Regions from separate parts of the Vibrio sp. 16 genome, predicted to be linked through region 2. Evidence: predicted binding sites of a transcription regulator. Region 2 holds the regulator's gene; each other region holds the start of a gene.
The links. The regulator PurR, encoded in region 2, represses purine synthesis genes. The targets are predictions, from matches to a motif close to TNANGNAAACGTTTNCNTNA.

Region 1 (3,189 bases), 1.3 Mb from region 2:
AGCCTTCACCGTCACCTTCAGGTGCTTTTACAACAGTCATATCACGTTGGTGGTCGTGGTCATAGCTTGAGATACAAATCGTATCAACGTGACGAATACCGAGCTCACGAGCAAGAATTGCCCCTGGAACCAAACCACCACGGCTTACTGCCCAAATACCTTTCCACTGCTCCGCTGGCATCTGTTTCTCAGCCAACTCGCGACAGAATGTGTGCATTTGGTCCCATGTGATAATGAATTTCTTAGCCATTGTAATAACCTAATAATTTGAAAAATCCGCATCCCCACAAAGCGTGACTGTCGGTTTGGAGTGCTTTAGCAAGTTGGGGAAAAGCTACGCAAACGTTTATTTTAACGGATGAGACTGGTAATACCAATGATTAACCTCTCCTCAAAACGAAAAAACATCGCTACAGCAGAGAAACAGCCATAGCGATGCTCAAAAATGTGATAGGTAAGTCTAATTAAGCAAACAAGTACTTCAGAATGAAGACTGCAGACAGAACCCACACACTGATTGAAACTTCACGACCACGGCCGCTCAACAGTTTAATCGCTGCGTAAGAGATAAAGCCAAGCGCGATACCTTCAGCAATTGAGTAAGTTAACGGCATCAGAAGACAAGTCACTACGACTGGAGCCGCTTCTGTCAGATCACGCCAGTCAACACTTACCAATCCAGACATCATTAGGATCGCAACGTAGAATAGCGCACCCGCTGTTGCGTAAGCTGGGATCATGCCCGCCAATGGTGAGAAGAAAAGAGCCAGAAGGAACAATACCCCTACTACGACAGCAGTAAGACCAGTACGACCACCAGCAGCCACACCAGCTGTTGATTCAACGTAAGATGTTGTACTTGATGTACCAATCATCGCACCAACTGACGTCGCGGTAGAGTCAGCCAGTAACGCTTTGCTTAAACGCGGTAGTTTGCCATCTTCTTTAATAAGGTCCGCTTTTTGCGCAACGCCAACCAGAGTACCTGCCGTATCGAATAGGTCAACGAACAGGAATGCGAACACCACTGAAATCATACCCACTTCGAAGACATCGGCGATATTCATTTGCATGAATGTTGGTGCAACACTTGGTGGCGTAGACATAATACCGCCCCACTGAACATCACCCAACATCAAACCAATCACCGTAATGATCAAAATTGCAATCATGACCGCGCCACGAACGCCTCGGTAGACAAGACCAATGGTCAAAAAGAAGCCAAGAGCAGCAAGAGCAGGCTGGAGACCAGTAATATGGCCAAGACCAACCAAAGTTGCTGGATTGTCGACAACAATGCCTGAGTTTTGCAGGCCGATAAATGCCAAGAACAAACCGATACCTGCAGAAATACCAGTACGAAGAGACATCGGGATCGAGTTGATGATCCACTCACGAACCTTAAAAATACTCAAGGCCATGAAGATGAGACCTGAGACAAATACAGCCCCAAGCGCAACCTGCCATGAATGCCCCATACCTAGAACAACACCGTAGGTAAAGAAGGCATTTAAGCCCATACCTGGAGCAAGCGCGATAGGATAATTCGCAACAAAACCCATAATGAAACAGCCAATTGCCGCAGCAAGACAGGTAGCGACAAACACAGCGCCTTTATCCATACCTGCATCTGCCAACATTGCTGGGTTAACAAAGATAATGTAGGCCATGGTTAAAAAGGTGGTAACACCCGCGATGATCTCAGTTTTAACGTTCGTGCCGTTTTCACTGAGTTTGAACAGTTTTTCGAACATGATCGAATCCTAAAAGGGTAAAAAGTAAACGGTTGCGTAATCGATTGGCCGAAATTATAAAGTTATAAAATTTCAAATTCCAGATAGAATTAACACTCTAATCAACATTTCTACCAACCAGTTTGTCTATTTAAGATCAACCGACCAATCTAGCGTAAAAATACCCGATAAAATTCAATCACTAAGACTGCAAACCATATAAAACACCGTTCGGTGGTTTTTTATACTTATGAGAAAAATTACCAGTTGGATTTGTGTAAGAAGCGCGGAGGGAATATGTGTTTATGCGAATAATATGCAGGGAACTCAAAGCGATAGAAGAAACACTTTATCGGTGTGCACTTTTTAATCGGAAAGCAAAAGGGATAAAAAAACGCCACTCAATTTGAGTGGCGGTTGAATCATGTCAGCTATATAGGAGCTGTAAAAAAATTCCAATATATAGGGGTGAACAAACTTGTTCGAGAGTCACAAACTTGGATTAGTATCCGAAGCTTGTTGGGTAAGTAAAGCTGCCTGTGTAAACTGAGCTGTTTAGCCAGAACGCTGCACTTGGTAAACCTTTCATAACTATCACCTTCTAAATCAATGAAAACTAAATAAACACTATTGATTTCTCGGTTCCTTGGAGGCGACAAATCGGACTCATCCTTTGAGCATTTTCTCTTCGCTTTCGAAGTTGGTGTAAATATACCCCAAAGAAATTTAATTACAAGCACAAAAGTGACAAAAGTCACAAAAAGTTCACCAATTGACTTAGATCAAACAAATATTGTAATTTAATTACAGATATATCAATTTATTATTTTTATTTCTTACACCTGATAAGAGTCCGGTAACATAAGCATTGCAGATAAAATCAGTATTCTGTGATAGCAGCGAAACAAATCCTCACTTCTTTCTCTACACCCGAATCTCGGAGAGTGCTATTCTGTGCGTCTACTTAATAGGCCACATCTAGATTAATCATCTGAAATTTGAAATGTTGAAGTCATAAGATCTGGCATTATTCTTTATAAGGAGTCATCCGTGTCTGAATTCCATTCTGAAATCAGCAACTTATCACCTGCTCCACTATGGCAGTTTTTCGATAAGATCTGTTCCATCCCTCACCCTTCTAAACATGAAGAAGCGCTTGCCCAATACATTGTCAATTGGGCGACAGAGCAAGGTCTAGACGTTCGTCGTGATCCAACAGGCAACGTGTTCATTAAAAAACCAGCAACACCGGGCATGGAAAACAAGAAAGGCGTCGTTCTGCAAGCGCACATCGATATGGTGCCGCAGAAGAATGAAGACACCGATCATGACTTCACTAAAGATCCAATCCAACCGTATATCGATGGTGAATGGGTAACAGCGAAAGGGACGACTCTGGGTGCTGACAACGGCATGGGCATGGCATCGTGTCTCGCAGTACTTGCCTCTACAGATA
Region 2 (3,189 bases):
ACCACTTATTTACATTGGTCATCGTTCTAACGAGTATTCTATTCATAAACAGTAACATTTCTAGTATTTGTTACTTTAAAACCAAGAAAGATGATTTTTTCTTGATTCAAGACAAACCTAGGTCATCTGTTCATATTTTTCCATTTTTAGACTCAATTCTATACAGCTGACATTATCGCTGTTCATCTTTATTGGGTACACTAAGCGCAGTTATTTTAGGAGCCTGACCTAATGCAAGAAATTAAATCATTCAATGAAAAACGCGCAGAAATCTATTGGTGGCTATCGAGCTTATTGGCGAAAGAGCTCACTCAAGAGGCGTTAGACCAATACCATTCAGCCGAGATTCGTTCGTTTCTCTCTGGGCTTGGCGACAACCCAGATCTAAAACCTTCTGTCGACAACTTAGTTGATGCACTAAATCGACTTATGGACCGTGAAGACGCGCAGCTTGAATTAGCCGCAGATTTTTGTGACTTATTCCTTAAATCAGACAGAGACTCTGCCCTTCCATATGCGTCGATGTATGTAGGCAAAAGCGGACTGCTTAACGATGAGCCGGCGAGAGAAATGGAAGCACTAATGCAAAAGCATGGCGTCCAAGTTGATGAAAACCTAAATGAACCTGCGGATCATATCGCGATTGAACTCGACTTCCTTGGTAATCTGATTATTCGCTCGAATGAACTTGAAAGTGATGTTGAAATGGAAAACGCACTTGAAGAGCAAGACAAGTTCATCAGCCACGCACTACTTAATTGGGTGCCAAAGTTCGCCGCTAAGTGCAAAGCTTTAGATGATTTCGGATTCTACTCTGCCATTGTGATGTTAATGGTTGCGTTTATGGAACTTGACTCTCGCTACCTAAAAGGCGAATAAATACGAGCTTTTGTGACCACGAGCAGGGAACAAAAACCTTTTTATTTGCGCTTAGTTTGTTTGCGGTCTAGAATCGTGACCGCAAACGATAAAAATGAACGAATTAAATACAAACCGCTAATTATAAGCGGTTTTTGTGTTTCTGATACTTTCTGCCAGATTATCCTACACTTAGGAATATTGTTTCGTGGCAGTCATCGACAGGACAAAACCTTATGGCCACCATAAAAGACGTAGCGCGCTTAGCCGGCGTATCAACAACTACTGTATCTCACGTAATTAATAAAACGCGTTTTGTTGCCGAAGCGACCCAAGAAAAGGTCATGGAAGCAGTAACAGAGCTGAACTATGCGCCTAGTGCCGTTGCTCGAAGCTTAAAGTGTAATACAACACGCACGATTGGCATGCTGGTGACTCAATCAACAAACCTCTTCTTTTCAGAAGTTATTGATGGTGTTGAGAGTTACTGTTACCGCCAAGGTTACACGCTGATTTTGTGTAATACCGGCGGCATCTATGAGAAGCAACGCGACTATATCCGCATGCTTGCAGAAAAGCGCGTAGACGGCATCTTGGTCATGTGTTCTGACCTCACAGAAGAACTCAGCGAAATGCTTGACCGTCATAAAGACATTCCTAAAGTGGTCATGGACTGGGGCCCTGAAAGCTCACAAGCTGACAAAATCATCGACAACTCAGAAATCATCGACAACTCAGAAGAAGGCGGCTATCTAGCGACTAAATACCTGATTGAGCGTGGCCACAAAGATATTGCTTGTTTGAGCGGGCACTTCGAAAAAGCAGCATGTCAGGAGCGTATCGCAGGCTTCAAGCGAGCAATGAACGAAGCGAACTTGGCAGTTGATGAAGACTGGATCCTTGAAGGTAACTTTGAATGTGACACTGCAGTCCTAGCCGCAGACAAGATTGTTGCAATGGATAAACGCCCGAGTGCCGTTTTCTGCTTCAACGATACGATGGCACTGGGTCTAATGAGCCGCCTACAACAAAAAGGTATCCGCATTCCAGAAGATATGTCCATTATTGGTTACGACAACATCGAGTTAGCGGAATACTTCTCTCCACCGCTCACGACTGTTCACCAACCGAAACGACGTGTCGGTAAGAACGCGTTCGAAATTTTGTTAGAGCGTATCAAGGACAAAGAACACGACAAGCGAGTGTTTGAGATGCACCCTGAAATTGTCGAGCGCTGTACCGTGCGCAACCTCAACAAATAACATCATCACTCAGCGCCTGACTCTTTGATTAATTATCAGTCAGGCGCATATAACCCGCCAAATTACTGAACTAAGATCACATTTACTCACTACAAGTGTGATACTTACCTCAAATATTATTTATTCTTAACTTGTTCGATCAATGCCACGAACAGGGCAAACCATTTCGAAAGGATGGGACGCAAAGCCTCCGGCCTTAAGTATACTTATACAAGGTAGCGGGGTTGCCGATGGCAAAAATGCAAAACTAGTACATTAAGCTTTCTCGTAAACTGGACGCGTCTCAATACTGAGTATGAGCAGACATGGAATTCGTCGAGATTTTACGAAGTGTTTTCTTGTATGACACCTTACTGACAAAATTTCTGCATTATTTTGCTAATCTCTCGGACCTGAATTGGTGGCGTATACATATACACCGAGAAAATACAGCATGGATAAACCAATACTTAAAGACTCAATGAGACTATTTGAGCAACTTGGTCAAATTAAGTCTCGTTCAATGTTTGGCGGCTTCGGCATATTCGCAGATGAGACGATGTTTGCTTTAGTGGTCAACGATAAGCTTCATGTAAGAGCGGATGCTCAGTTAATCAAACAGTGCAATGCCCTTTCTTTGGAACCCTACGTCTACAAAAAACGTGGTTTTCCCGTTGTGACTAAATATTTTGCTTTGAGCGATGACATTTCCTCAGACAATGAAAAAACACTGGCATTGGCAAGACAAGCGCTGATCGCAGCAAAAGAAGAGAAAAAAGTACAATCGAAAGCGAAACCAAATCGCTTGAAAGACCTACCCAACCTGCGCTTGGCAACGGAAAGAATGCTAAAGAAAGCCGGGATTGACGATGTCGAATCTTTAGAAGAAGCGGGCGCTGTTAAAGCGTACAAGGCGATTCAATCGACACACTCAGCAGAAGTGAGCGTTGAACTGCTGTGGGCACTAGAGGGAGCAATCAGGGGCACACATTGGTCTGTTATACCGCAAAGCCGAAGACAAGAACTACTGAATAAATTGAGCAACTAGCTCAATCAATCGATGAAAAAGCCAGCACTTGCTGGCTTTTTT
Region 3 (3,189 bases), 250 kb from region 2:
TGGAAGTGCGTTAGAGATACCGCCCGCGCCCACATCGTGGATGAACGCAATTGGGTTAGCATCGCCAAGTTGCCAACAACGGTCGATCACTTCCTGACAACGACGCTCCATCTCTGGGTTTTCACGCTGTACTGAAGCGAAATCTAGGTCTTCTGCTGATTGACCAGATGCCATTGAAGAAGCTGCACCACCGCCAAGACCGATGTTCATTGCAGGACCACCCAATACGATTAGGCTTGCGCCGACTGGGATCTCTTTCTTCTGCACGTGCTCGTCGCGGATGTTACCCATACCACCAGCAATCATGATTGGCTTGTGGTAACCACGAACCTCAACACCGGCGTGAGAGTTTACTTTCTCTTCATAAGTTCGGAAGTAACCAAGTAGGTTTGGACGACCAAATTCGTTGTTGAACGCCGCGCCACCAAGTGGGCCTTCTAGCATGATATCTAGGGCGTTAACGATGCGACCTGGCTTACCGAAATCTGTTTCCCATGGCTGTTCAAAACCAGGAATACGTAGGTTTGAAGTGGTGAAACCAACTAGACCTGCTTTTGGCTTACCACCGATACCCGTTGCGCCTTCGTCACGAATTTCACCGCCTGAACCAGTCGAAGCGCCCGGCCAAGGAGAGATCGCTGTCGGGTGGTTGTGCGTTTCCACCTTCATTAGGATATGCGCTTTCTCTTGGCTGTAACCGTACTGGCGAGTTTCTGGGTTCGGGAAGAAACGACCTACATCAGAGCCCACCATGACTGCTGCGTTATCTTTATAGGCAGATAACACATTGTCTGGTGTTACTTCGAATGTATTTTTGATCATCTTGAACAGAGACTTCTCTTGCTTAACACCGTCGATAGTCCAGTCTGCGTTGAAGATCTTGTGACGACAGTGCTCCGAGTTCGCCTGTGCAAACATCATTAGCTCGATGTCTGTTGGGTTACGATCTAGCTTGTTTACGAACGCATCGTAAAGGTACTCGATTTCATCATCTGCAAGTGCAAGACCGAGGGTAACGTTTGCGTTTTCAAGCGCAGCACGACCACCATTGAGTAGGTCTACATCTGCTACTGGCGCTGGCTCTGCTACTTGGAAAAGTGCCGCTGCTGAATCGAAGTCAGTGAAGATAACTTCCATCATACGGTCGTGCAGAATCGCTTTAAGCTCAACCAGTTGAAGCTCTGAAAGTTCAGAGGATGTTTCGATGTAGTAAGCAGTACCGCGCTCTAGGCGTACCACTTTGGCTAAACCACAGTTGTTGGCGATATCGGTCGATTTTGAAGACCAAGGAGAAATAGTGCCCGGGCGAGGAGTTGCGAGCAGAAGCAAACCTTCTGGCTCATGCTCTTCAATTGTTGGACCGTAAGTCAGTAGTTTTTCAAGTTTCTCAACTTCTTGATCATCTAGCTCTGCTGAAAGTTCAGCAAAATGGGCAAACTCAGCGTAAATGCCTGTGACAGGCAGGCTAAGTTCACGACAAAGCTCTAGAAGCTTGTTAACACGAAATTCAGATAGAGCTGGGGAGCCACGAAAAATTCTCATGTGCTTAGGTCTCTTATGCAATTGATGAAGGTGATATTGGAATAAATTCAGTGGGTTAAATGTCACACAAGGCTAATTCACCTTATGCTATTCACTGTTTTCTTCGAAGCTATTCCCGAAGGTTTTCCAAACCTATGCCGATTCCACCTCTTGGTTGCGGGCGCATTATATAGCAATTGTTTTTGTGATGTAACACCAAAAGCAACCGTTTGCGTCATTTTTTTTGTCAATTTTGAAATACAACATAATTCCGAAATTAAGATCACTTCTCCCGAAGCCACACTGATTATCTTGCCTTGTTATGACACTTTGATATAAATGCCCTACTGGATGTACGAGATTGTCATTAAATGAATAAGAATTACCTGTCCCGACTGCACACGTTAGCTACTGTGCTGCTTGGGGGGCTCCTACTATCAGGCTGTCAAATTGAGTCAGAACCTAAGAGTGAACTGGAGCAAATTAAAGAGCGCGGCGTGCTAAGGGTTGGAACATTAAACAACCAACTCTCTTACTATATTGGTCCTGATGGCCCCGCTGGACTTGACTATGAGTTAGCTCGAGAGTTTGCCAATGAGCTCGGCGTGCAGCTCGAGATGAAGCCTGCCTATCGTATTTCAAGCCTCTATCCTGCCCTACGAAACGGCGAAATCGATATTATTGCGGCTGGGTTAAGCCAATCGCCGGAAAGATTGAAAGCGTTTAGACCAGGCCCCGCTTACTATTACGTGAGCCAACAGGTGGTCTATAAAAAGGGTCAATGGCGACCACGTAACTTAGAACAGTTACTCGAACTGCAATCCGAGTTAGAACAAAGTAATGACAACGAACCGGTTATTCAAATTGTGGGAGATTCACATTTCAACCAAACCTTGGCGGCCATCCAACAAGAGCACCCACAATTTATTTATAAAGTCGACCCAAACGCAGACGTTAACGACCTGCTCAAAAAGGTCTCTGAAGGAGATTTGCAATTTACGGTTGCGGACTCTGTTGAAGTTTCACTCTCTCAACGTATCTATCCTGAGATTGCATTAGCCTTTGAGCTAACAGAAGATCAGCCGACTTCTTGGTTTCTGCGTCGCTCCCAAGATGAGAGTCTCTACGCCTTACTTATTGAGTTTTTTGGCTATATCAAACAATCAGGGCACTTGGCATCACTTGAAGAGAAGTACATCGGTCATGTCGACTCATTTGACTACGTGGATACTCGCGCGTTCATTCGTGCTCTCGATTCTAAGCTGCCTAAATGGTCACCACTGTTTAAAAAGTATTCCGATGAATTTGATTGGCGTTTAGTTGCAGCACTCGCCTACCAAGAGTCGCATTGGAATCCATTGGCGAAATCTCCTACCGGTGTCCGCGGCATGATGATGCTAACACTGCCAACTGCAAAAAGTGTTGGTGTTACCGATCGTTTAGACCCAGAGCAATCCGTGAAAGGTGGTGTAGAGTATTTACGCCGTATGGTTGCACGTATCCCCGACTCCATTGAAGAACATGAAAAAATCTGGTTTGCTCTCGCATCCTACAACGTAGGCTACGGTCACGTTATGGACGCAAGACGCCTAACCAAGCGGCAAGGTGGAAATCCAGACGCTTGGTCAGACGTAAAAGACCGCCTACCGTTACTGCGTCAGAAAAAGT
Region 4 (3,189 bases), 1.3 Mb from region 2:
CTCCGCCACTTATACTAAGCCCTAGTCGAAAGACTAGGGCTTTTTTACGTTTCAAATTTCCGAAAATGCTGCGCACTTTTTCACGGACCGAAATATCGAACCATCAAGCCCGTGCGTTCACCCAGGCAATAGAGTACCAATTCAATCACTGTGCTACTTATTTGAAAGCCTAGTCTTGCGACTAGGCTTTCGTCGTTTCTTGGTCAAGAAAACTTCTGTGCTGACCAATGAGTCTCAGCCGTATTATCCAAATAGCCTGCGATTGTTTATGAACAAGCTCCGTAAGAACGAGGAATAGCAAACTTTGTTAAACGTTACTTGCCTTCGCGTGTAAGAGAGCTCTAATTGGATGTAAGTCTACCCACTCAGGACCGCCAGTCTAAAGACATATTTGGCCTGTAACTTTCCTACAGCTGAACTTATACCAATAAGCTTTGTTTCATGCTCATATGCTAATCATTAGAAAAGTTTAGGCGGAGGTTTTCATTACTATGTTGAGGGCTCTGGAAGGGATACAACGAGGTTAAATCTTTATACCTATTGTAGGCGCATTCTTTCAATTCTCTAATTGTTCCGGATACAAAAAAGGCCAGCAGAAGCTGACCTCAACTCATAATGTTCTATGAGAGTTAGAGAATAATATCTCTGACTTCTGGGTCTTTGCGTTCAAGGTAGTGAATTGATTTGATACGGCGAATCGTGCGGCAGCGACCGCGAATCAACAGAGTTTCTGTCGTTGCGATATTGCCTTGGCGTGTAATACCTTCTAATAGGTCCCCTTTAGTGATGCCCGTAGCTGAAAACACAACATTATCACTGCGTGCCATGTCTTCCATCTTTAAGACTACATTCGCTTCAACACCCATCTCTTCACAACGTTCTAGCTCTGCAGCACCGTAGATGCGGTTTTCTTCGCTATTCCCTTTTACTTCATGTCGTGGGAGTAGTCGTCCATTCATATCACCGTCCAGTGCACGAATGACAGCGGCGGAGACTACGCCTTCTGGAGCGCCACCTACACAGTACATCGCATCCACTTCACTGTCTGGCATACAAGTCAGGATCGATGCTGCTACGTCACCATCAGGCACGGCGAAGACTCTGACACCCATTGATTGCATTTCAGCAATGACATCATCATGACGTGGCTTCGCGAGTGTTATGACGACTAAGGTGTCGAGTGTTTTGTTCAGTGCCTGAGCGATATTCTCTAGGTTCTCTTTTAATGGCTTATGGAGATCGATACAGCCTTTTGCGCCAGGACCAACAACGAGTTTCTCCATGTACATATCTGGGGCTTTCAGGAAGCTTCCTTTTTCTCCCGCAGCAAGAACGGCTAACGCGTTAGACTGCCCCATTGCGGTCATACGCGTCCCTTCTATAGGGTCGACTGCAATATCAACCTCATCGCCCCCGATACCGACATTTTCTCCGATATACAGCATTGGCGCGTCATCGATCTCACCCTCACCGATCACAATTTCACCACTGATCTCTGTTTTGTTGAGCAGTGAGCGCATCACCTCAACAGCGGCCCCATCGGCGGCGTTTTTGTCGCCTCGGCCAAGCCATTTATAGCCTGCTAATGCAGCGCCTTCTGTTACTCGAGAAAATGCCATTGCTAAATCGCGTTTCATGATAGCTCCAAAGTAAGGGGGAATGAGAAAATCGGCAGGATTCTAACACAATGACAGGAAAACGTTTGCTATTTCGTGTAATTTGAATTGAACTCGATCAAAGCAGCGTCGAAATTCCTCGGGTTCGCACTTTGAATCTCTTTCAGTCAGGGGATTGTCAAGCTGTGCTGTTTTTTTGACCGAATGGCACAAAATATCGAATATAGGGCGTGTTTATCATTCTCGGGCTGAGTAGAATGAAGGTATTGAGTGGAGAGCCCTTCACATAAACGAATAACTAAAGGTAGGCTAAGATGTCTTTTGAAGTACTAGAACAACTAGAAGCGAAAATCCAAACAGCAGTCGATACTATTTCTTTGCTACAGATGGAAGTTGAAGAGCTGAAAGAAGAGAAAGAAAAGCTTGCTCTTGAGGCGAATGAGCTACGTTCTAGCCGCGAAGAATTGGAGCAAAAGGCTCAACAGATGCAACAAGAACATGCTGCATGGCAAGATCGCATCCGTAACCTTCTAGGTAAAATGGATGAAGTCGAGTAAGTTGAACACTTATCTGTGACTGAATTGAAAAAAGGTTGGCGAATGCCAACCTTTTTACGTTTTATCGATTATGAAGCGGAAGGTCGAACACCTAGCGTATGACACAGAGCGTATGTCATTTCCGCACGATTAAGCGTATAGAAATGGAAGTCTTTCACACCTTCGCGACTGAGCACTCGGATCATATCTATCGCTTGGCTAGCACCAACTAGCTGGCGAGTTGTCGGATCATCATCCAGACCTTCAAACTGTTTTGCCATCCAACTCGGTACTTTTACGTTATTCTGTGCAGCAAAGCGTGAGGCTTGCTTAAAGTTTGAGACTGGCAGGATGCCCGGTACTATTTCTACGTCGATTCCGGCAGCGACACAGCGGTCTCGGAAGCGGAGGTAGCTTTCGACATCAAAAAAGAATTGTGTGATGGCACGGTTTGCACCGGCGTCGACTTTGCGTTTTAGGTTCAGGAGATCAGCTTGCGCACTTTTCGCCTCAGGGTGGACTTCAGGGAAAGCGGCAACCGAGATATCAAAGTCATGACGCTCTTTTAATAATGTAACAAGATCGGATGCGTACATCTCAGGCTTACCACCACCCGGTGGGATATCGCCACGCAGTGCAACAATACTCTGAATGCCGTTATTCCAGTAGTCATCAGCGATTTGAATGAGTTCTTCACGGTTCGCATCAATACAGGTCAAGTGTGGTGCTGCGACCAAGCCAGTTTCAGCTTTGATTTCTTTGATGATTGAATGGGTACGGTCACGTTCGCCTGAGTTAGCTCCATAGGTCACAGAAACAAACTTCGGCTTTAGTGTTTTTAGGCGGTGCACAGAGTTCCAAAGCGTCTCTTCCATTTTCTCGCTACTTGGCGGAAAAAATTCAAATGACACATTGATGTTGTCAGAAAGTTCAGCGATATTCTGGTTTAAGGCGTCAATATGACCTGCGTGTGTGTATCCCATCTTACTCTCCCTGTGGCAACTCTGCCCGCTCAAATCCAAATCCTCAAATTGACG

Region 1: a site for PurR is predicted at 1,775-1,794, ahead of U9J37_RS08140 (NCS2 family permease). Genes of this name have one in related genera too.
Region 3: a site for PurR is predicted at 1,740-1,759, ahead of purL (phosphoribosylformylglycinamidine synthase). Genes of this name have one in related genera too.
Region 4: a site for PurR is predicted at 1,691-1,710, ahead of glpX (class II fructose-bisphosphatase). Genes of this name have one in related genera too.

What each region holds. Positions count from the first base shown of each region.
Region 1 covers NZ_OY808997.1:1,802,308-1,805,496, forward strand. The annotation lists gene tet(34) (xanthine phosphoribosyltransferase) at 1-250, opposite strand, end outside; gene U9J37_RS08140 (NCS2 family permease) at 465-1,754, opposite strand; gene U9J37_RS08145 (aminoacyl-histidine dipeptidase) at 2,784-3,189, shown strand, end outside.
Region 2 covers NZ_OY808997.1:487,716-490,904, reverse strand. The annotation lists gene torD (molecular chaperone TorD) at 232-879, shown strand; gene purR (HTH-type transcriptional repressor PurR) at 1,095-2,120, shown strand; cyclic di-GMP riboswitch class I at 2,266-2,352, shown strand; gene U9J37_RS02210 (TfoX/Sxy family DNA transformation protein) at 2,554-3,147, shown strand.
Region 3 covers NZ_OY808997.1:240,007-243,195, reverse strand. The annotation lists gene purL (phosphoribosylformylglycinamidine synthase) at 1-1,542, opposite strand, end outside; gene mltF (membrane-bound lytic murein transglycosylase MltF) at 1,893-3,189, shown strand, end outside.
Region 4 covers NZ_OY808997.1:2,277,878-2,281,066, reverse strand. The annotation lists tRNA gene U9J37_RS10395 (tRNA-Asp) at 1-8, shown strand, start outside; gene glpX (class II fructose-bisphosphatase) at 630-1,637, opposite strand; gene zapB (cell division protein ZapB) at 1,931-2,173, shown strand; gene metF (methylenetetrahydrofolate reductase) at 2,242-3,135, opposite strand.